Regions from separate parts of the Sediminibacillus dalangtanensis genome, predicted to be linked through region 1. Evidence: riboswitches for the same ligand, from Rfam matches in the RefSeq annotation. Region 1 holds a riboswitch; each other region holds the start of a gene.
What was found. A riboswitch is a leader RNA that binds a small molecule or an ion and turns the genes downstream of it on or off. The one in region 1 is predicted to bind thiamine pyrophosphate.
Positions count from the first base shown of each region.

Region 2: linked by a shared signal. The riboswitch ahead of ERJ70_RS16015 (ECF transporter S component) and the one ahead of tenA (thiaminase II) in region 1 are both predicted to bind thiamine pyrophosphate.
Region 3: linked by a shared signal. The riboswitch ahead of thiT (energy-coupled thiamine transporter ThiT) and the one ahead of tenA (thiaminase II) in region 1 are both predicted to bind thiamine pyrophosphate.
Region 4: linked by a shared signal. The riboswitch ahead of tenI (thiazole tautomerase TenI) and the one ahead of tenA (thiaminase II) in region 1 are both predicted to bind thiamine pyrophosphate.

Region 1 is NZ_CP046956.1:180,886-186,492, forward strand. Features, by position in the region: gene ERJ70_RS01020 (D-alanyl-D-alanine carboxypeptidase family protein) at 1-690, opposite strand, end outside; gene lepB (signal peptidase I) at 922-1,473, shown strand; gene ERJ70_RS01030 (transcriptional regulator SplA domain-containing protein) at 1,782-2,039, shown strand; gene splB (spore photoproduct lyase) at 2,032-3,060, shown strand; TPP riboswitch at 3,121-3,223, shown strand; gene tenA (thiaminase II) at 3,402-4,106, shown strand; gene thiD (bifunctional hydroxymethylpyrimidine kinase/phosphomethylpyrimidine kinase) at 4,130-4,957, shown strand; gene thiM (hydroxyethylthiazole kinase) at 4,950-5,607, shown strand, end outside.
Region 2 is NZ_CP046956.1:3,236,106-3,241,712, forward strand. Features, by position in the region: gene ERJ70_RS16005 (energy-coupling factor transporter transmembrane component T family protein) at 310-1,110, opposite strand; gene ERJ70_RS16010 (ABC transporter ATP-binding protein) at 1,127-2,590, opposite strand; gene ERJ70_RS16015 (ECF transporter S component) at 2,605-3,183, opposite strand; TPP riboswitch at 3,299-3,429, opposite strand; gene ERJ70_RS16020 (hypothetical protein) at 3,513-3,695, opposite strand; gene ERJ70_RS16025 (SIS domain-containing protein) at 3,787-4,515, opposite strand; gene ERJ70_RS16030 (creatininase family protein) at 4,527-5,264, opposite strand; gene ERJ70_RS16035 (phosphotriesterase family protein) at 5,280-5,607, opposite strand, start outside.
Region 3 is NZ_CP046956.1:1,572,824-1,578,430, reverse strand. Features, by position in the region: gene ERJ70_RS07950 (hypothetical protein) at 1-1,109, opposite strand, end outside; gene ERJ70_RS07945 (DUF1028 domain-containing protein) at 1,294-2,178, opposite strand; gene ERJ70_RS07940 (YflT domain-containing protein) at 2,339-2,698, shown strand; gene ERJ70_RS07935 (hypothetical protein) at 2,839-2,988, opposite strand; gene thiT (energy-coupled thiamine transporter ThiT) at 3,036-3,611, opposite strand; TPP riboswitch at 3,708-3,809, opposite strand; gene ERJ70_RS07925 (universal stress protein) at 3,918-4,331, opposite strand; gene ERJ70_RS07920 (cation:proton antiporter) at 4,408-5,595, opposite strand.
Region 4 is NZ_CP046956.1:606,960-612,566, reverse strand. Features, by position in the region: gene ERJ70_RS03290 (hypothetical protein) at 1-379, opposite strand, end outside; gene ERJ70_RS03285 (thiazole biosynthesis adenylyltransferase ThiF) at 480-1,499, opposite strand; gene ERJ70_RS03280 (thiazole synthase) at 1,492-2,262, opposite strand; gene thiS (sulfur carrier protein ThiS) at 2,265-2,468, opposite strand; gene thiO (glycine oxidase ThiO) at 2,484-3,608, opposite strand; gene tenI (thiazole tautomerase TenI) at 3,639-4,259, opposite strand; TPP riboswitch at 4,413-4,515, opposite strand; gene ppsA (phosphoenolpyruvate synthase) at 4,866-5,607, opposite strand, start outside.

The DNA.
Region 1 (5,607 bases):
GTTCAGAAGCGCCAAACCTAACGTCGCTACATCTTTTACCGACATTGCATTATCTGCATGCTCTAGATCTTCGTAGCGATAGGCACCTAAATCTTGATTGTTCAGTCCCGTACTATTGACGAAAACGGTATCATCCATTCCGAATGTTTTGGCGGTATCATTCATTCTCCGGACAAAATCTCGTTCATTGCCAGCAACAGCTTCAGCAAGTGCGATAGCAGCTCCATTTGCGGAATGAATGGCTGTGGCATGGAATAGTTCTTCTATGGAATAGGTAAGGTCTTTTCTTAACCGTATCGAAGAGTAGCCGGGTGTATTAGAAATCGTGTACGCATAGTCACTAATGGGAATTTGTTGATCCCAGGTTATTGTTCCTTGGTCGATTGCTTCCAGGACGAGGTATTCGGTCATCATTTTTGACATGCTTGCTACCGGAAGCGATTGATTGATTTGTTTTTCATATAATATTTGGTGGGTATCTGCATTTACCAATATGGCAGCCTCCGCTTTAAGTTGAAGGTCCGGAAGAAGGACTTCCTCTTCCACATGGAGAGAGGAGTCCTGGTACCTGACTTTTGTCGATTTCTCTTCTTCTGGTTCATCTGGGATCCCGCTGTAGAATGAAATTGCGATAAAGCTGGCAATCAGTAACAGAAAAACAAAAATGAGTGTGTACGTAAATGTTTTCATTTGAATTACCTCCGTGAATAAAGACGAAACAAAACGCGATCAGTCTACAAAAAAATGCATCGAAAGTTTTTATCTTGCAGGATAAAATGTTTAGGAAGAATTACCTGTGGCTTTGTAACTCGTACTGGATTCGATTAGGTAAGGTTCTTCTACTAAGTTAAAGTAAAAGGTAGGAAGAATTTCGCTTTCTATTACGCGATGGGCTTCCTCTCAAAAAGGTTGGGGAGATAAATGAATAACAATAGCGTGAAGCATGAAGTGCTATCCTGGCTGAAAACGATTTTGGTGGCACTAACGATTGTCATCGTTTGCCGTCATTATCTGATTACGCCTTCGATTGTGGAAGGCGAGTCGATGATGCCGACTTTGCATGACGGTGATCGCATCATCCTCAGTAAAATAGGTAAAATTGAGCGTTTCGATGAGATTGCATTTCAGGCACCAGACTCTGACGATGCTTACGTGAAAAGGGTTATCGGCCTTCCGGGCGATAAAATCGAAGTGAAGGAAGATATCCTTTATATCAATGACAAGCAAGTGGAAGAGCCATACTTGGAAGAATACAAAAAAAGTTTATCGCAAAGCCAGTATCTCACAAACAATTTCACACTGAAAGAAGTTGCCGGCAAAAGCATCGTGCCGGAAGGCTGCCTTTTTGTTCTGGGAGACAACCGTCTGGTCAGTAAGGACAGCAGGTACTTTGGTTTCATCGAAGACGACAGTGTCATCGGCGATGTTAAATTGAGAATATGGCCCTTAAAAGCCATCGGCATACCCGAATAAAACTAAGGGGGCGGTTCCATAAGTCTTTCACCGACTTATGGAACCGCCCCCTTGTTGATGCGTGGATAACGGGGCCAGTCCCCAAAGGGTGGACTTCTCAACATATTGTTTTGGCCGCGCTGTTTTTAGTCTGTATATTGTGTTTGCCGTGTAAGAGATCTGTACAGGAGGGTCAGTCCCCAGAGCCAGTCATTAGCACTTCTGGGTTGTTGTCGGGGACTGACCCCGTTTTTTTATCCTGTTTTTTATAATAATTTTTGGGGGGATTGGGATAATAAGGTTATCTTGATGGAGAGTTGGGTGAAATGATGGAGTATAATCAGGGTTATATGCCAGGTGAGGTGGTTTATGTGATTATCCGGAATCCGCATGTGCAAGGGGTGGCCAATGTGCAGGAGGCTGCAGTGGTGGCTGATCCGGACAATGGAAATGAACTGGCGCTGTTTTTGTACGATACATACTATCCATTAACGGAAGAAGTGGCAGTATATCGCTCAGAACAAGAAGCAGAACACGCATATCAGGTTGCATTTGGTACAGAGGGTTCGGAGGGGTTGCATGGTTAAACCGTTTGTTCCGCAGCTGGTATATGTAGAGCCAAGGGCCATGGAGTATCCGCTTGGTCGCGAGCTTATCGATAAATTTAAGGGGATGGGAATCGAAATCCGGGAAACGACCTCCCATAATCAAGTCCGTAATTTGCCGGGGGAAAACGACTTTCAGAAATACCGTAATGCAAAATCGACGCTCGTTGTAGGGATAAGAAAAACACTGAAGTTTGATACATCCAAGCCGTCTGCCGAATATGCGATACCATTTGCGACAGGGTGCATGGGGCATTGCCATTATTGTTACTTGCAAACGACGATGGGCAGCAAGCCGTACATCCGGACATATGTCAACACCGATGAAATTTTTGACGCAGCGGAAAAGTACATGCGTGACCGGGCGCCGGAATTCACGCGATTCGAAGCTTCCTGTACTTCGGATATTGTCGGGATTGATCACCTGACCCATACGTTGAAACGTGCAATCGAATATTTTGGAAAGTCGACCTACGGGAAACTCCGATTTGTGACAAAATTTGCCCATGTCGATCACCTGCTTGATGCTGAACATAACGGCAGAACCAGGTTCCGGTTCAGTATTAACGATGATTATGTGATTAAGTATTTTGAACCAGGGACTTCCAGGCTTGCCGAACGGATAGGTGCAGCGACAAAAGTAGCGGAAGCCGGATATCCGCTCGGTTTTATTGTCGCCCCGATTTATTTGCATGAAGGTTGGCAGGAAGGCTATCCGGAAATGCTGGAAAGGCTGGCGGATGCGCTGCCGTCTTCCGCAAAAAAAGATCTGACATTCGAACTGATCCAACATCGATTTACGCAGCCAGCTAAACGGGTCATTGAAAAAAATTACCCGATGACTAAACTGGAGCTGGATGAATCGAAGCGGAAATGGAAATGGGGCAGGTATGGTATTGGCAAGTACGTCTATAAGGATGAGGAACAAGAAGAAATGAAAGATGTTTTGAAATCGACCATCCATAAGCTGTTTCCTAAGGCAACAATTGAATATTTCACATGATAATAGCTTGTTTGACATTCTGATCCATTCATGTTTTAGTAAAAGTAGTTAAATATTTTGGAAGTCCACTAGGGGCGCCTCTAAGGCTGAGATAAGGAATAACCTTGGTCCCTTTGAACCTGAACTGGTTAGTACCAGCGTAGGAAAGTGGAGACGGGATTCGTCTATCTTTGGATAAACCTTACCAAGATTGAATAAACCGCTCCAGTTTCCTGGAGCGGTTTTTTGCGTTCCGGGAACGGAGTTCGGCTTACCAATCAATTGTTCTTTTCTTCGATATTATTTCCCCTCCATTTCCCAGAGGTTCTGGGCTTCCTCCAAAACAAGGGAGGAGTTTTACCGTGACATTTTCTGAACAATTAAGAAAGCAGGCAGATGAAGTTTTTGAAGGAATTCTACAGCATCCTTTTATCAGGGGAATAGCGGAAGGGAATGTACCTAAGCAGGCTTTGATTCACTATGTAAAAGCAGATTATGAATATTTATCTGCTTTCAATCGAATATACGGCCTGGCGATTTCGAAGTGCGAGGACCGGTCCGACATGGGCTTTTTTCAGGAACAAATCGGATTCGTCCTCAACAGTGAAATTCATCCACATGAGAATTTCTGCCGGGTGGCAGGCGTCAACTACGACGACCTGCAAGGAAGTCCGTTGCCACCTACTGCTGATCACTATGTCGCTCACATGAGCAAAGCCGCATACAGCGGAACGATGGGCGAAACCCTGGCAGCGTTGCTTCCATGTCCATGGACCTATCTGGAAATCGGCCGGGCCATATTGGAAGAAAAACAGCCGGATACTTCCCATCCGTTTTATGAATGGATTTCCTTTTATGCAGATGGGGAAATCGCGGAAGTCACCCATGAGTTATGCAGGAAAATCGATCGTTGGGCATCCAACGCCAGTGAACAGGATAAGCAAAAAGCGGCCCAAGCCTTTATAAAAAGCTGCCAACTGGAATATCGTTTTTGGGATATGGCCTATACGCAGGAAGAATGGCCGTTTTCGTTATCGTCTGATCAACAGATACAGACGTTTCATTAAAAAAACAGAGAGGGGGAAGCAGCATGATTGCAAGTGCTTTGACCATTGCTGGGACCGATCCTACAGGCGGAGCTGGCATTCAGGCAGATTTGAAAAGTTTCCAGGAAAGAGAAGTGTACGGGATGAGTGTGGTCACTTCTGTAGTTGCCCAAAACACAATGGGAGTGAAGGATGTTCAGCACTTGCCAGTCGATTTTATCGAAAAACAGCTGGATGCAGTATTTCAGGATATTATGCCTGATGCGGTAAAAACGGGAATGATTGCTACCAGTGAAATGATGGAGTTGATTGCCGGTAAACTGGTAAATCAACAATCCCCTTATGTAATCGACCCTGTCATGGTGGCAAAAAGTGGTCATGAGTTGATGGAAGAAAAATCAAAACAAACAGTCCGAGATAAACTGATTCCCTTGGCAGCTATTGCCACACCGAATATTCCGGAAGCGGAAATACTGGTCGAGTTTCCGATAAAGAATTTATCAGATGCCAAACGGGCGGCCAGGCTGATTGTAGAAGAGCTTGGAGCTGGAGCGGCAATCGTAAAAGGCGGACACCTGCCGGGAGAGGCTGTTGATGTTTTATATGACAAACAGGGATATCAATTGTTTCAATCGCCAAGGCTAGAAACCAAGCATACGCATGGAACCGGCTGTACCTTTTCTGCAGTCATCACTTCTGAACTGGCAAAAGGAAGAACAATACCGGAAGCGGTTGCTATAGGCAAGGAATTCATCACTGCCGCTATTCACCATACACTAGGAATCGGTAAGGGGAACGGTCCGACCAACCACTGGGGATACCGGATGAACGGACTGCCCGGTAAGAAGAAAGGGGTGGATTCTAATGAATGAGATTGCCAGTTTACTAATGAATGTGAGAGATAGACAACCGTTAATTCACAACATTACCAACCAAGTCGTCACTAATTTCACGGCAAACGGGCTGCTGGCCATGGGGGCTTCCCCGGTCATGGCTAATGCGGAAGAGGAAGCGGCTGACATGGCAGCGGTAGCGGATGCGCTAGTATTGAATATCGGTACGCTGACTGCACCGCAGGTTACTGCGATGCTCAAGGCAGGACAGGCAGCTAATCAAAAGGGAATACCTGTTGTGTTTGATCCAGTAGGAGTCGGAGCAACCTCTTTTCGAAACATGGTTGCCTTGAGAATTCTGGAAGAAATCGACGTTTCCTTGATCCGTGGCAACGCCGGGGAAATTGCTTTTTTAGCCGGGGCGGATGCAGAGATGAAAGGCGTCGATTCCGCTTTTCAAGGAGATGGGCGAAAGATAGCGGTTGAAGCCGCGAAACAGTTGGAGACAGCCGTGGTGCTTACTGGGGAAGAAGATGTTATCACAGACGGGAATTCTCTTTACTTGAGCGGGAATGGTCACCAACTACAAACGAAGATTACCGGGGCAGGCTGCCTGCTCAGTTCGGTGACTGCAGCGTTTTTAGCAGTGGGAAGCGATAAACTGTCAGCGGCAGCAGCTGCTGTCAGCT
Region 2 (5,607 bases), 1.0 Mb from region 1:
AGCACTCCCCTAGTGCTGGGAATACCCAAAAAAATCAAGAATGATATGACGACAATTTTAGCGGCACAGTAAAAGCCGGGACAAAAGCATGGCCACTGAAGAAAAAACCGAACGAATTCTAAATGCTTATGAATTCGCTCGGTTTTTAGTTGTATATTCTCGTTTTATCCTGTCGTTTGATGTGTGCTTCTCATCGCTACGGAAATAGGCATAACAAAAAACACACCAGAAGAAAAATTATTTCTATCTAACGGAGGCAAGGTACACAGACTCCAGCGGGATGAGCGCGAGCTGAAGATCCACTTGACTTTAGTTAAAACGAACATCTGCAGCAGGAAAATAAGGGAAGTATATCGCCAACAGATAAGATGCAGAGATGAATATGATGAAGTATAACAGGAATATGGTATCTAACCAGGAGAACCCCATTTTGTAATAAAAAGTCCGGTTCGCTGATCCCTGAAAACTTTTTGCCTCCATGGCCACCGCAAGACGATGGGCCCTTCGAATACTTTGAGAAAGCAGCGGAATCGAGTAAAGACGGAATTTTTCAATAAAACCCCCAAACCCGGTCCCGTATTGTAATCCCCGTACTTTCAATGCATGTCGCCGATTTTGCATCTCTTCAACCATGATAGGGATCAACTGAACTGCTGCCATAAAACTGTATGCATATTTCGGCCTTAACTTCAGTTGCTGCATCAAGGAATAAAACAAATACACCGGTCTCGTTGTCAGCGCAAAAACTACCCCCAACACGGCAAATATAAGTCCACGTACACCGATATGGAGCCCTCTAAAAAAGCTTTCTTCCGTAATATGAACCAAACCCCACTCAAACCACGTTTCCTCCCCTTTTCCGAAAAAAATCATCGAGGTGGAAGAAGTCAAAAACAGGATGATAAATGGAACAGAAATAAGTAACAGCCGCTTACATGGATGTCCTGTAAAGCATAGATAAAGTACTAGTACAGCCAACATATAATTAATGATAAAATTTAGATTATGGATAAAGAGTACCTGGATACAAAGCAGGAAAACTAACACCAGTTTAAAACTTGGATTGATTTTATGAAGCCAGGTTTCTTTATAGGAAAATTCCCATAGCATTTATTCTCTCTCCTTATTACAAGACATAGGAAGGATAAATGTCGGTATATTCTTGTGCAGCAACATCTTTCGTCATCCTGCCATTTTCTATATACCAGCATCTACTGGCAAAATTCCTTACAATTTGCCCGTCATGGGTTGCCATCACGATAGTAGTACCTTCTCTTCGTAACCGCTCTAACTCTTCCAATATTGCAAATGTGTTGACTGCATCTTGACCAAACGTAGGCTCATCCAAAAGCAAAATCGGCTGGTTTTGGGCTAGTGCTACTGCGACACTCAATCTTCGCTTTTGCCCCATGGAAAGTTGATAAGGATGTTGGGTTTTATAAGTATCTAAATGAAATAACTGCAGCAAATGGTAAACCCGGTGATCAATCTTTCCTGCATCCCAACCTAGTATCCGCAATGTATAAGCTAACTCGTCGTAAACGGAATTCGTTACAAATTGTAATTCGGGATTCTGGAAAACAAATGACACAAAATCGGAAAGACGTTTTATTTTCTTTGTATTCTTTCCAAAGACATGATAGGAGCCGCTCGTTTTTATTAAATCCATCAAGGATTGAAGCAGGGTCGTTTTTCCAGCTCCATTTTCACCCAATACCGCTATCCATTCACCGGAATAAATGTCGGCATGATCTACTTCGACTCTTTTGTTCTTGCCCCTGAACCCGGAAAATTGATTCAATGAAAGGACTGGTATTTTCCTGATATTAGAGATATCCGGCTTGCTGGGGCGACTGCCTTGCAGATAATCGTCCCATATCCCTGAGTACCATATCCCTTGTTTGTAAAGAGTCTGTTTATACTGTTGAAAAATAACATCCTTTGGACCATCCCCAAGGAGTTCACCTTGCGCATTAAAAAGAACGACACGATCAACATAATCAACCACTTCATCTATTTTGTGCTCTACAATGATCACCGTTTTATCTGTTCCTATATCCTTAATTGTTTTCCAAACCTGGCTGGTTCCATCCGGGTCAAGCAACGCGGTTGGTTCGTCTAAAAATAGCACTTCCGGCTGAAGAGCCAGTATCGAAGCAATTGCTAATCGCTGCTTCATCCCACCAGAAAGTGTTTGGATATTAGTATGAATCGAATCAAGTTTCAGGCCGACTTGATGTAAATAATAATGTATTTGATCATTCATCTGGGCTTGCGGGATTTTTAAGTTTTCAAGAACGAACGCAATTTCCTCATCTACATAAGGCATACAAAATTGTGTATCTGGATCTTGAAATAAAAAACCCCAGCTTTCCGGTATCGTCCATTGATCTGCTTTTACCGGTACATCAATGGATTTGGGAATCAATCCAGCGAGTACTTGCAAAAGCGTAGATTTACCAGCACCGGATGGGCCTAACAACAGTACTTTTTCTCCCTGTTCAAAAGAAATCGAAAAATCTTTTAACAGCATAGAATCATTCCCTGGAAACTTCAAACGCAAGTTTTTCACACTGGAAACAGTAGTCATGGCCATCCACCTTTCTACTCCAAGGCCTTATAATCTTCTATTGAGGCTTGGCGAACCAAGCTGGTAACCCCTGTTTTTTCCAACGCTTGGACAATTGTGTAACCGACCATACCAGCGATAATAACGGAACTGAGTAATCGGAAGCCGACCATCAACAAGAAATTCCATAGCGCCAAATCATTGATATAACCGTAAAAATAATCAATACCAAGCGAAGCAAATCCTGAGGCAATACCTGCTAGACATACAACGAACAAGTCGTAACGCTTGTAACGAAAGACAGCAAAGATTAGTTCCGCAGCTAATCCCTGGCCAATACCAAATAATAGGGTGGATATTCCCCATTCCCCACCAAAAATAAATTCACCATGAGCAGCCGCCACCTCAGCAAGCAAAGCTACACCTGGTTTTCGAATAATCAGAAACGCAACTATGGCTGCAATAAACCACATACCATAAATCAGCTGTTCTACTTGGAGACCAAAGGTGGAGAGCACCCCATATAAAGGTCCCCATAATTTATAAATGATCCCGAAAATAATTGCGACAATAATCGTTACCAACAAATCTGTCAATTTCAACCCTTTACTCATGATTAAGTCCTTCCTCCTATTAATAAAATTTTTTTTTGCACAAAAAAACCACTTTCTTTACCAGCGCAAAGAAAGTGGTTGTATTGGATATATCATGAAGCACACAAGTCTATATGTATCCGCTACTCCACTTCCCTCCGCTGGTATCAACCAGATCAGGTTCCAAGGGTCTTAAAGTTTCACTTTAATCTCAACCTTTCTTCCATAGATGCCATCATCTATTTCAAGGTACCCCTAGTGGACAAACAACTTATTCTATTTTGTATCGTTATCTTAACACATAATGAACAGGTATTGTCAATGAAATAATGAATCCGTTCTTCGCTTTTTCAATCCTTATCCAAATCCGTATCAAACAAAGATTTCTTTGTGTCCTCTGGTTCTTCTAGGCGGTCCATATCGAAATGGCGACCGACATTTGATTTGTTGATTCCGTTTTTCACCGCTGTTTCAATGACAACATAGAGAATAAACAACGATATTACATAGGTAATAATAGCAACGAGTCCCATACATAATCCCTCCTAACCATCTATCCCCACTATAAGACAAAAGCGGAAACAAGAAAAGGTAACCGAGGCTCTGCGGTTACCTTTTCCCTATCTATAACGTTACCCGATCCGAGTATTTTTCAATCAACTGCTGGTTATGCTCATCAGCGCCTTCTATGTTACCGCTTAAAAAGACAGGCGGCTGAAAGCCATCCTCCGACATCCGTTTAATAGCTTCCGCAAATAATCCATTAATAATAGCAGCTCCAATCACCGTTGAGCTCGGTGCGAAATTCACTTGTACCTCCGGGTGGCTAAGCAGTGCATCTCCAACCGGAGCATGATTATCAATCACAAAATCCACCGCATCAAACAAATGCTTGCCACTTGTATGGCGTGATGGCTGGCTTTGTGAATACTGTATCGAGGTGATTCCGATGACAAAGGCGCCTTTCTCTTTGGCAATCCCCGCAACGTCAACGGGTACCGGATTGCGTCCAGAGGTAGACAACACCACCATGATATCTCCTTGGCGGATGTCCTGCTCCTCCATGAACTTTGCTGCATAGTCATTCTTTCTTTCCAACGTAGAAGAACGGACTGCTCCTTCGTGCAGCATCAACGGTTCATGAAGGATCGGATGCACGGGGACTAGTCCACCTGCACGATAATAAACCTCTTCCGTCAAAATATGCGAATGGCCACACCCAAACAAGTGGATCACTCCATCGTTCTGCAGCGAGGCAGAAATTTTTTCAGCAGCCTCGCGCAAAGCTGTAAACTCTTTTTCTTCGATTACTTGTAACAGAGAATGAACCTTTTCAAAGTAATTGGCTAACATCCAAACCCTCCCTAGTTTTGTTCTGTCTCCTGTTTAGCCGCTTCTATTAATTGAACCATGTTTTTTAAGGCGATATCAATTATATAAATCCCCTTATCCTCTGTCGCCAGGGTGGCATCCCCTAATACAGCGGTTTCCGTGAATTCCTCCCAAGGGGTAGGCGTGACATCTGCACTCAACGGAATATCAGGAATATCATTGATCGCCTTCTCCATTTCTACCAGTTCCGGGGCAAGATACAACATATAGGAAGTCTCTATTTCACAGGCATGGAAATAGGTGCCATGGGAGGACGGTGTTTCCCTCACTTCTTCTGCCGCCTTATTCATGCCCGGATAAAATAAATACAACACTTTCATTTTCGGGCATGTTTCATACAATTCACGAGCAGCTTCTTTCAAAGCTGTTCCATTGCCCAAATGGCCGTTCACCATGGCAAAGACCTTAATACCCTGTCGATAAAGGCTTTCGCCGATATCGTTAATATAGCTGATCAGGGAACGATTGCTGACGGTGATGCTACCAGGAAATTGACGCAGACTCCATACTTGTCCATACGGCAACGTTGGCAAAACCAAGCCATTTACCACTTCAGCAAGCTTGTCCGACAGCCGTTCAGCCAAAAAGTTATCGGTTCCGAGCGGCAAATGCGGACCATGCGCTTCCACTGCTCCAACCGGAAGAATCGCAATTTTGGAACGCTCGATTTCTTCTTTAATGTTATAGGAGTTTTGATATTGAAACTTCACAACAGCACCCCTTCTCTAGTTTTTGAATGTGAAACACCGTGCGGGATTTTCCACGAAAAATTTGGTGATCAGTTTCTCTCCGTCAAATCCGAGACTGTCTGCCTCTGTTTTGAAGCGGGGAACCCACTTGGCGATGATATTTTCCAATCCAAGTCCGTAATCATAGTGTTTATAATAAGACTTTCTGGCAGTGTCTCCGCTGACTAAAATTTGGTCCTCATAGCCTTTGCGGACCAGTTCCAAAATACAGTGGATCCGGGTGCTTTCTGGTGCATATTTAATTTTGGAAATACCATCAAACGAAAGAAACGCACCAGTTTTCGCCACTTGTTCGTGATAAAAA
Region 3 (5,607 bases), 1.4 Mb from region 1:
TCTGGAAGATACGCTTGTAATGACTGCACTAAATCAAACAGCAGTCCAGGGGCCTTGTCTGCCTCGATGGAAAGAATGGAACTGGCAAAGTCAGCGCTTCCGAGAAAGAAAAATCCGGCAATCGGAATCACCGGTCCCATCGCCTTAAAAGCAAAGACAAACCCATTGGTAATATGTTCGCTGATATAATCCAGTGCACGATGCTTGCCAAATGCCACGGTCGACAATAACAGCAATACTACTGCGACACCACCGATAAAGGCAGCACCATCCCCTCCCTCGAATCCTCCCATTCTTCCGGATGTAAGCTTTGTTGAAACCATGTATATCATGACAGATAACATAGATAATGGCACAACTACAGCAAAAAATTTACCCCAAGGTGGGACATCCTGCTTACCATTTAACGGTTGATCTTGATCGTCTATCCCCCGCATCATGCTTAATTCTACATCATTCCTTGGGTCATTCTGGGAACGGATATGCCGGCGGTTGGCAAAGTAAGCAACGGAGATTGCAATGACACCAGTTATCAATGATAATACAAGTCCTTTCTCCAATACAGCTGCCGTTTCCACACCGGCAGCTGCTGCAGATAGGCCTGGCGCCACTTGAATGACATAATCAGACGACAAAGCCATGCCTTGCCCGGCAAGAGCTACAGCAACCGCTGCCACAACTGCAGGCAGCCCCGCTCGGATGGCAGCTGGAACGAGAAGAGCGCAAATAAGAGGGACAGCTGGGGTGGGCCAAAAAAACAGGGAAATAACATAAGTAACACCAACTAATACAAAATAGGCTAAATGTCCATTGACCATAACCTTTTGGATTGGCTGAATCATTCGTCTGTCGGCATCCAGATCCTTTAAGGAATGAAGCAGCGCAACCATAAAAGTGATAATCAAAAAGATGTTAAATAGTTCTTTCGCAGCTACAAGATTAGCGTTAAAAATGGCTGTGAATCCACCGATGACGCTGCCTTTAAAAACCCAGGAAACCAGAAAGGTACCCAGAAGCGTTGGCAGTACCACCCCTTTACGAAAAATCATCGTAAGGATAATTAATAACGTAAAAGAACCGTACAACCAATGGGATACAGTCAATTCCATAGCAAGGAACTCCCTTCAATTGGTACTGCTTATGTGTGTGCTATAGCCTATGCAATCGGAGACCATGGAGTTCCGGCGCATCCTTGAAGGAGTGCCTAGACTCTTTCCCCTGTATTACTACTGGGGCGACAGAGCTATCCTATAAGAAACGCCTTAGCCTCTATGGCTAAGACGTTTAATGTTACTACTTATTTAAAAAATCCAATACTTCTTTATCAATCTTACCCGGTTCTAATTCCCTTTCCTCAAAATTTTCGGTATGAAGGTACTCCGTCAGCCCCTTCTGAAGCTCTTCCTCGGATACTTCCATACTCCGGAGATATCCCTTGTTTACCAAACCAGAGATCACCTTCTGCTTTGTTGTTCCCTCAATCAGAAGTACGTTTTCCTGTTTTATCTCACCGAAATAAAGCTGCTGAAGCTGATAAAGACGGATAATTTCTTGGATAGGTTCAGGATGGTCATCAACCCGTAAATCGACAAGCCTGTCATTGAACCCACCATATCCTCCCTTATCTTTCACAACATACAGTGCTGCCGACTGCTTTCCTCTACTATCCCCACCAGCTTCTTGGGCAGCTTGCAGGCATGCCAGCAAGCGTTCTGCCAATGTTCCTTGTGATCGTTCAAAGGTCTTAGCCATATGGGAAACAGTGGCTTCATTTACGAGAATGTTTCCCTGGGCCGCAAAATTTTCTCCGCGGGTTCCTCCTGCCCAATCATAGCAATGTACCCCAGTATAAGTAGCGCTGTTTCCCTTCGCATCTACTATGCCAACCTGACGTTCTTCCCTCTGTGGATCGTCTTTTGTCAAAAGGTCAATAACTTCTTCAGGTGTGTACCCTTTTTCAAGAAGCTCAAGACCCTGTGGACCGTAAGAAGGATTGGCAAAAGCCTGGGTCGCTACTGCTCCCACTCCAGCCTTTGCCCACGGCACGACAGACCCTACCGCAATAAACTTTGATTGAACAGCAATCCCATGTTCTCCTGTTTCCGGATCCACTCCGACAATGGAAAAAGTTGCTACGATATTTTTCTTCAAATTTATTCCCCCCTTAATGACCTGCATTCATTTTAGAACAATACTACCAAGAACAGCAATTTATTTACCTGAAAATTTATCCTTTTCTGACATCATGTATGGTTGGAGCTCCCCTTTAAAGCGTTTCATTCTATGTGGGAAGGGTATTTTTATTTATGAAATGGAAAATAAAAAAGGAGGGCTTTATATGTCACCATTTATTCGCAAATATACAAACGACGAACAATTACAACAGGATGTAAACAAATTAAGTCAAAAGGGCATTGATAAAGATAACGTATATGTTCTTGCCCATGACAGCGATCGGTCGAAACGTGTTGCAGATAATGCAGACGCCAATACCATCGGATTAAACGAGATGAACTTAAAAAGTGCCGTTGGTAATCTGTTCAATAAAAAAGGAGACGAACTTCGTACCAAGTTGAAAGAAGTAGGTTTATCTGATGTGGAAGCTAATAATTATGAGGAAGAATTGGACGAAGGGAAAATTTTACTGGTCGTTACCAATACCGATAACGTAGAAGAAATTTTAACCAATACCCTTTAAGAAGAATATGGGGCTGTCGCAAAAGAAAGACTTTTGCGGACAAGCCCCTATTTGTTAATTAGGAATGTTCCATACAGGGAAAGAAAACGCATCGGTTGGTATGCTTTAAGATTATGTACCATGATTCAATTACTTCAGGATCACTGTTTGTCTGATTCTTCTTCCAGTTCGTCCTGTTCACTACAATCAACGCAAAGCAGTTTCCCCTCATGATGAATACCGTCAAAAAAACCATCCTTACAATAAACAGCTTTATTACAACGAATACAGTTGCCGATAAGTTCCTTCATTAAAATTCAACCTCCTTTTTCCTCCTTACGATCCGTTTTCGTCGTTATCATGGTCTGGCTTCTGCCAACCGTGGCTGTTTATAGAACAAAAAGGAAATGACTATCGAACTCAATATAAACGCCGGAAGCATGTAAGAACCATTATAAATTGCGGAGTAAAGCCAAATCGGCTGTCCTTCGGGCGCATTTTCCGAAAAGAAGAATACGCCCGCCAACAAATGACCCAAAAAACGCAAACTGCATCCTAGAAGAACACCGAGTGAAATGTACACAAAAAATACTGAATGTTTTCCTGCTTTCAGTGCTGCTTGTACCTTTGTTGATACAACTCCTGCAGTACCGAGAGCAGTAAAGGCCAAACCGTATTCTATCAATCCTTGTAATGGTGTAAGAATATAAGCTGTACCGGTCACCACTTGAAATGCCCCGAACAACAGACCGCTCAACAGTCCCCCTTTCATGCCCCACCTGAAAGCAAAAAGAAATACTGGTATCATGGCGAAGGATACAGAGCCGCCTTGCGGCCAAATTTTAAACGATAAGAAAGGAATAATATCAAGTACGAGTGCCATAGCAGACATGATAGCTACCTCGACCAAAAACAGTGTTTGCCTTGCTTCCATCGTGCACACCCCCATAGTTTTAGTTATCGACAAAAAAAGCAATGCAAAAGGGGAAAGCTTTCCTGATGGAAATACCCGTTGCATTGCTTACCTCGCCATCATAAAAGCCGCCATTCCTACGCTAGTGTTAACTAACAGGTTCAAAGGGTCTGAACATCAGTGTTCACTCTCAGCCAGTTGGCTCCCCCTGAAGACTTCGGCATCCTCTTTTTTTGTTAGACACAGTATAACGAAAACTGCCTTGCACCGCAAAAAGGAAACGATGGATTGGAGTTATATCTTGCGGAATTATTATTGCTTATACCGTTAAACTGGAATGACAGTTACTGGGACAGTCGACTTTTGCAAGACTTTATAAGTGACGCTTCCAAGCTTTTTCTTTGCTGTTCGCGGTGCTAGAATAATTCCTTTTATCGCTTTCCCTTTTGCCTCTTCACATATTTCCACTGCGGGGATTCCCCAGCGTGTTTTACAAACAACCTCTACCTGATCCTTTATTCTCTCTTCTGCTTGATTCAGGATTCTGTCGGATGTTTCCTTTTTATAGTTTTCCAACGTCTTTGTTCCGACTTTTGATTGCGCATACTGTGTATGGACTTTCGGCTGGACGTTCAACAATCGGATTCCATAACCACTTTCAAGCGCCGCTTCTACAGCATGATCAACTGCCGATAAACATTGTTCACTGCCATCGACTGGCACCAAATAAATTTTCTGCATGGGCGTTCACCTCTATTGCAGTCTATTCAATTAGTAAAAGAAAGGCACCAACTGATGGAGAAAAATTTTCACAGGCTTATTCTTTTTCTTTTTCTTTCGTCAATGGATAGACACCGACACTTTGAATGACTAATGACAATAAGACGGCTGCGAAAGTCAAAGACACTAGAACATTATCCTGATCTACACCCGCTTCTAATCCCAACAATAATGCGACCGACATCGTTCCTTTTATGCCGGACCAGGTAATCAGGCCAACGTCACCTGCACTGAATTTTTTCCTCCAGGCAGGTACCGCGCTCGTAAAACCAGCCAATACAAGGAAACGGACAACAAGCGATAAAACAAAAATGATAAAAGCAAGGACCCAGCCGGGAAATGCAAGGTAATCTGCAGCATCTATGCCGATAAGCAGGAAAATGAGGGCTAACACAGACGGCTCAACAATGGTCCAGAACCCATCAAGTGAGTCATGGAAATAATCTTCTTTTTCCGTTTTACCGAATTCCCAAGAAAGCATGATCCCAGCAGTGACAGTTGCCAAGACACCAGAAATACCAATTTTTTCCGCGATATGGAAGCTTCCGTATGCGACGATGATGCTGAGCATAACCTGGTACTGTTTATGGTGTGTATAGTGCACAGCCCTGCTGAGAAGCCAGCCAAAAATAATCCCGAGGATGACCCCGCCTGCAGATACGAGTAAAAATTCGCTTAAGAAGGAAACAATTGAGAAAGATTCTCCACTTTTATACATAGTCAAAAGTACCGAATAGACAACGATGCTTGTTCCATCGTTCACCATCGATTCACCTTCTACAATATCGGCTATTTTTTCATTTCCCGTTGATTGCTTCAAAATGGAAACAACCGAGACCGGATCAGTCGGTGTCAGGATTGCCGCAATCAAAAGCGCTCCTAACAGGGAAATTTGAAGGAAAGGCCCACTGATAAAATAAATGGCGACACCTAGAAGTCCAGCAGTCGCCATTAGTCCCACAGTAGTAAGCGTAGCAATGATCCATTTATTTTTCTTTAACGAATCAAGTGAAAACTGGTATGCGGAAGTGAACAACAAGGCTGGTAAAAAAACGTTGAAAATAATCTCCTTGGTAATTTTGAGAGAATCGAAATAGGATATAAACGATAACGCGATTCCTAAAAGCACCAACACCATTGGTACCGGAAAATACTTCTGTTTTTTATCAATGGAAAAAACGATATAGCCTAAGAATAATAGCAAAACGATCTGATGCGCTAACATGACTGAGACTCC
Region 4 (5,607 bases), 430 kb from region 1:
TTATTTTACTATTGGAATCTTTTCCGTAAGAAATATAACTTTGTTCTTCTTCATTACCTATTTGCAGTCTCATTGAATCAGCTTCATTATTGGTATAGATAAGTTCTATTGTATAATTAGATACTATTCCTCTATCCTGATTTTCTTCCTTAACCCTTGTACCATTTTGTATGATATTTGCAAAATCTTGGACGCCTTGACCACTTCTTAATGTTGTAATAATGTTTTCATCTTCAAAAGTTTCAAGATTACCTTCATAAACAGTTACTTCTTTTAGTGCTCTTCCCTCTATTGCATTATTTGCATCATTTTTCCCCTCTTGGCATCCTACTATCATCATGAAAGGTAACACCATAAACAAAATTAATGTACGTTTCATCAGGTATCCCCATCCTAAATTATTTTTCCTTTATTATAACGGAAATAGAGGGATTGTTGTTTTGTTTACAAATTTTTATTGAAGTAACGTACCTGAACCTCTATCCCAAGTATCGATGATACAACGTCTTTGCCTCTGATATATCCTTTGTACCATGGACCAGCACCCGTCCATCCTGAAAGATGACAAGCCGGAAACCTCCAATTGAAAAAGAAAGTAAATAGGGATTTTGTGAAACCTTGCCTTCTTGTCTTGATAATCGCTCCGCCAACTCATTCAAGTCTCTGTTCTTCTGCTTTGAAGGACGAATTTGCACCGTATCCCGGCCACACAAAACAGCTGTTTTCGTCTGGTTGGAATACGACAGAAAAGGATAGGAAGGCGTTTGACCGCAAGATGGACAATCTTCCTTCTTCAACTTATCGACTTGAATGGCTGTATGCTGGTTTTTCCATAAATCAAAGGAGACAAGTTTTTTCCGCAACGATTGCTTGTCTTCTACTAATATCTTTAACGCCTCTGTCGTTTGATACGCGACAACCATTTGGACAGCCGGACTAATGATGCCTGCCGTATCGCAGGTTACCCCTCCCATTGGCACAGTCTCCAGCAGACAGTGCAAACAAGGTGTCTCTCCCGGCAAAATCGTATAGCTAATTCCATAGCTTCCTACACATGCTCCGTATATCCATGGAATACGATATTTTTGGGCTATGTCGTTTACAATCAGACGAATATCAAAATTATCAGTGGCATCGATTATTAAATCAACCTTTTCAATCAATTGCTCTATCTCCTCGACTGACACATCCAGCACCATGGCTTCAATTGTAACCGAAGAATTAATCGATTGAAGACGTTTTTCTGCTGCCACAGCTTTTGGCAACCGTTGCTGTGCGTCTTCTTCCGCATATAACTGCTGTCTCTGGAGATTGCTCCATTCCACGTAATCCCGATCAGCAATCGTCAGCTTTCCAACTCCTGCGCGGACAAGTGCTTCGGCGGCTCCCGTACCCAGGGCTCCTGCACCAATTATTAACACATGCTTGCTGCTAATTTTATCCTGTCCTTCTTTCCCGATTGGTGTGAACAATTCCTGGCGAGAATAACGCTCACTCAAGTACACTCAATCCTTCCATTGGACTGCTTGCTGTGGCGTATCGTTTTTTCGGAATACGTCCTGCTTCATATCCCAATCTCCCAGCTTCAATCGCCATTTTCATTGCCTCTGCCATCTTCACAGGATCTCCGGCACCAGAAACAGCAGTATTCAACAGTACTCCATCCGCCCCCATCTCCATTGCGATCGCCGCATCTGAAGGTGTCCCAATACCAGCATCAACAATTACAGGTACATTGGATTGTTCGATGATAAAACGAAGATTCAATGGATTCACAATACCTTGCCCGGACCCGATCGGAGATGCCCCGGGCATAATGGCATGACAGCCTAATTCTTCTAACCGTTTCGCTAACAGAACATCATCCGAAGTATACGGAAGTACAATAAAGCCTTCATCTAATAACATTTCCGCTGCTTTTAGCGTTTCTATCGGATCCGGCAGGAGTGTTTTTTGATCACCGATCACTTCTACTTTAATCATGTCACATAATCCAGAAGCCTTTGCCAGTTTCGCAGTACGGACGGCTTCTTCCGCTGTCTTGGCCCCTGCGGTGTTTGGAAGCAGTGTATATTTTTCCACATCAATTTTTTCAAGAAAATTGGGCTGGCCAGCCTCAAAAATATTCATTCTGCGGACAGAAAAAGTCAGGATATCTGCATCTGAAACTTCTACTGCTTTCTTTTGCACATCAAAGTCCGGGTATTTACCTGTCCCTAACAAAAGTCTTGAAGAAAATTCGTAATCACCTATTTTGAGCATCATCATCCGCCTCCTACAAAGTTTACAATTTCAATTTTGTCCCGGTCAGAGAGCCTCGTATCTGCATGTGCATTCTTTTCTAATATGTTCTGATTCAGTTCCACAATCACAACCTTTTCCCCAATTCCGAAGTACTCTAATAATGATGAAACAGTGGCAATAGTATCCGGAACTTCTACCATGTCACCATTGATAATTAACTCCATCCATAATCCTCCTCGTTAAAGCGTTTTCTCAAGGTGGCGATCAATCCGGAAAGCACGTAAGTCTGCTGACAGCGGTTCTCGATCTACTAATCTAGCGATCAGTTCGCCAGTAATAGGAGAAAGCAAAATGCCATTACGGAAATGCCCTGTTGCCACAAACAATCCTTCGTACGCTGGATGCTCCCCTAAATAGGGAAGGCCATCTGAAGTTTGCGGCCGAATTCCAGCCCAGGCTTTTTCCCACTCTGCATGTACGATGTCCGGAACCAGTTTCTTCGCCTTTTCCATCAGATAAGAAATCCCACCCACTGTTACGGTTTGATCAAAGGTATTTGGTTGGACTGTAGCCCCTACCAGAAGGCGACCGCCTTTTTTGGGTACCAGATAACAGCTATGAGAAAAAATCGTTCCAGTCAGTAATGGTCGATGGGTGACTACGGAAAAGCACTCCCCTTTTACAGGATAAGTGTTAAAGGGAATTTCCGAATCAGGCAATAGGGATTCACTCCATGCCCCTCCCGTCAGAATCACCTTGTCACTCTCAAAGTTCCCTTCACTTGTCCTTACTCCTGCTATTTTTCCATTATCAAAAAGAAAAGAGGAAACTTCCGTAAACTCCCTTATTTCCACCCCCAGGACTGCAGCTGCTTTCAAAAAACCAAGTGTTACTTGCGGTGCTGACACCTGCCCATCTTTTGCTATATACATCGCCCCCCGGATGGCTGTTGATAAGCCTGGCTCTCTTCTGCTTACTTCCTTTTGACTCATCCATTCCGCTTGCTCTCCCGCCCTGGTTTGGCTCTCGATTATTTGCTTAAAACGATATTCCTCCTCTTCTGTTAAGGCCACTTTGTACATCCCTTTATTGCTTAATTCAATGTCTATTCCAGTTAACTCTTTTATTTCCTTTGCAAGCATAGGAAACTTCGACCTGCTTTTCTTTGCCAAGTGGAATAAGGGCCCATCTTCCTCCAGTTCAGCCTGCGCCGCCAGCATCCCTGCTGCCGCTCCAGAAGCTTTGCTTGCCAGACGGTCCTTTTCCAGCAAAAGGACTTTTTTGCCCCTTTTTGCAAGGTTATACGCTACAGAACCCCCATTGACCCCTCCGCCAATCACAATACAATCGTACTTATCAGGCATTACAAAGTCCTCCTTTCCGCTTAGCACTTCCTATCTAAACTTGTTTGAGATAGAAAGTCGGGAAACATATTCTTTCACTTTCCCCAGAGGCTGGTTCGCCTCCAAAACACCCGACATCACAGCTACCCCTTTCGCACCAGCTTCCATCACCTCGTTTACATTGCCAGGTTTGATTCCTCCTATCGCTATCACCGGCATAGAGACAGACGATGAAACTGACCGTAATTGTTCCACTCCTCGTGGTGCTGATCCTGGTTTGGACTGGGTGGGAAAAACATGGCCAAAGAATGCATAATCAGCACCTTGCTTTTGAGCAGAAATTGCTTCCTCTAGGGAATGAACGGAACAACCAACGCGTAAATCAGGGAAATTTTCCTTCACTGGGCCGATCGGTAAAGAATGATACGCTAAATGAACACCGCAGAGCTTCATCACATGGGCAACGTCTAACCGGTCATTTACGATGATTTTAGAAGCGGGTACTTGACTGTCTAGTAACAATTCAATCAGTTGATAGATTTCCTTAGCCGTTTTATGCTTCTCACGTATATGAAGGGCCGTTATGTAGGGATGTATGTCCCCTGCGATTTCGGCTAATTTTTCTGGTCGTTGATTTCCGGTTGAAACGATATGCAGTTCTCCCTTCCCCATAATCCTCCCCCCCTCTTGGATAGCGCTGTCTTTAATGAACTGCGGCCGCCTTCTTCATATTCGTGCTATTTTCATCGCTTCGCGGGACGCAAAAAGGCCACCCGGATATAGGGGTGGCCTTTTAGTCAATATATTATAAACAGTCATAATATAAAAGTTTCAATCCCACTTCCCTACGCTGGTATTTCCCAGATCAGGTTCAAAGGGTCCAGAATACTATCTGTCTCAGCCTTATAAGGCACCCCCAGTGTAAACATATGTGATTTTCATTAAGTATAACATAGGTCTTTTTTCAAGACTAGGATATATGTGTAAATACAGGAAAAGCTCTTTCGGATTCAACAAACCACTCACCACTGATCGCATAACCCTCTATTCATTCAAGAAACGACAGTCACATAGAATGTGTTTCCCATTTCCCGCGTCACAAAAGGACTGATTTTAAATTTGCTTGATTTCATCTCGTTTATTTAGTTGAGTCTCTCTTTTTAAATGTGTAAAGTGCTGCGAGATGCCGTACTAGGTAACACATCACCCTTGAATGAAATCTATAGAAAACCAATGAAGCTCTGATGAAGCGCCTCATTGGTTACTTTGCTAAAGAATTTATAATTCTCTTATTTTGTTCATAATCATCCGCTGCTCGACGGATGCAACCAATCTCCTTGTGCCGGCTACCGTATCCGGGTTCACGCTCACACTGTCGATTCCTTCCTGGATAAGGAATTCTGTGAATTCGGGATACAAGGATGGCCCTTGCCCACAGATTGAGACGCTCTTATTATGTTTATGGGCACCTTGTATTAGCATTTTGATCGCTTTTTTCACAGCAGGATTGCGTTCATCAAAGTAACCCATGGTGTTCAGAATTCCCGAATCCCGGTCGGAACCAAGCACTAACTGGGTCAAATCATTACTCCCGATACTAAATCCGTCAACCATTTTCGCGAATTCTTCCGCTTCGAATATGACGGACGGCACTTCGGCCATAATCCAAATTTTGAATTGCTGATCTTGTATGAGACCTTCCTCTGCCATGATTTCTTTGACTCTCTTTACTTCCCAAGTAGTTCGGACGAAAGGAAGCATGGTCCACACATTTATCAGTCCATAGTCTTCCCGCACTTTTTTTATGGCGCGGCATTCCAGACGGAAACCTTCCTCGTATTCCGGAGATATATAACGGGAAACCCCTCTCCACCCGATCATCGGATTGGCTTCGATCGGTTCTACTTCTTCCCCGCCTTTCAATCCTCTAAATTCGTTGGAACGGAAGTCGCTCAACCTTACTACGACAGGCTTAGGGTAAACGTCTTGCGCCACCTTTGTGATGCCCTCGGCCATTTTA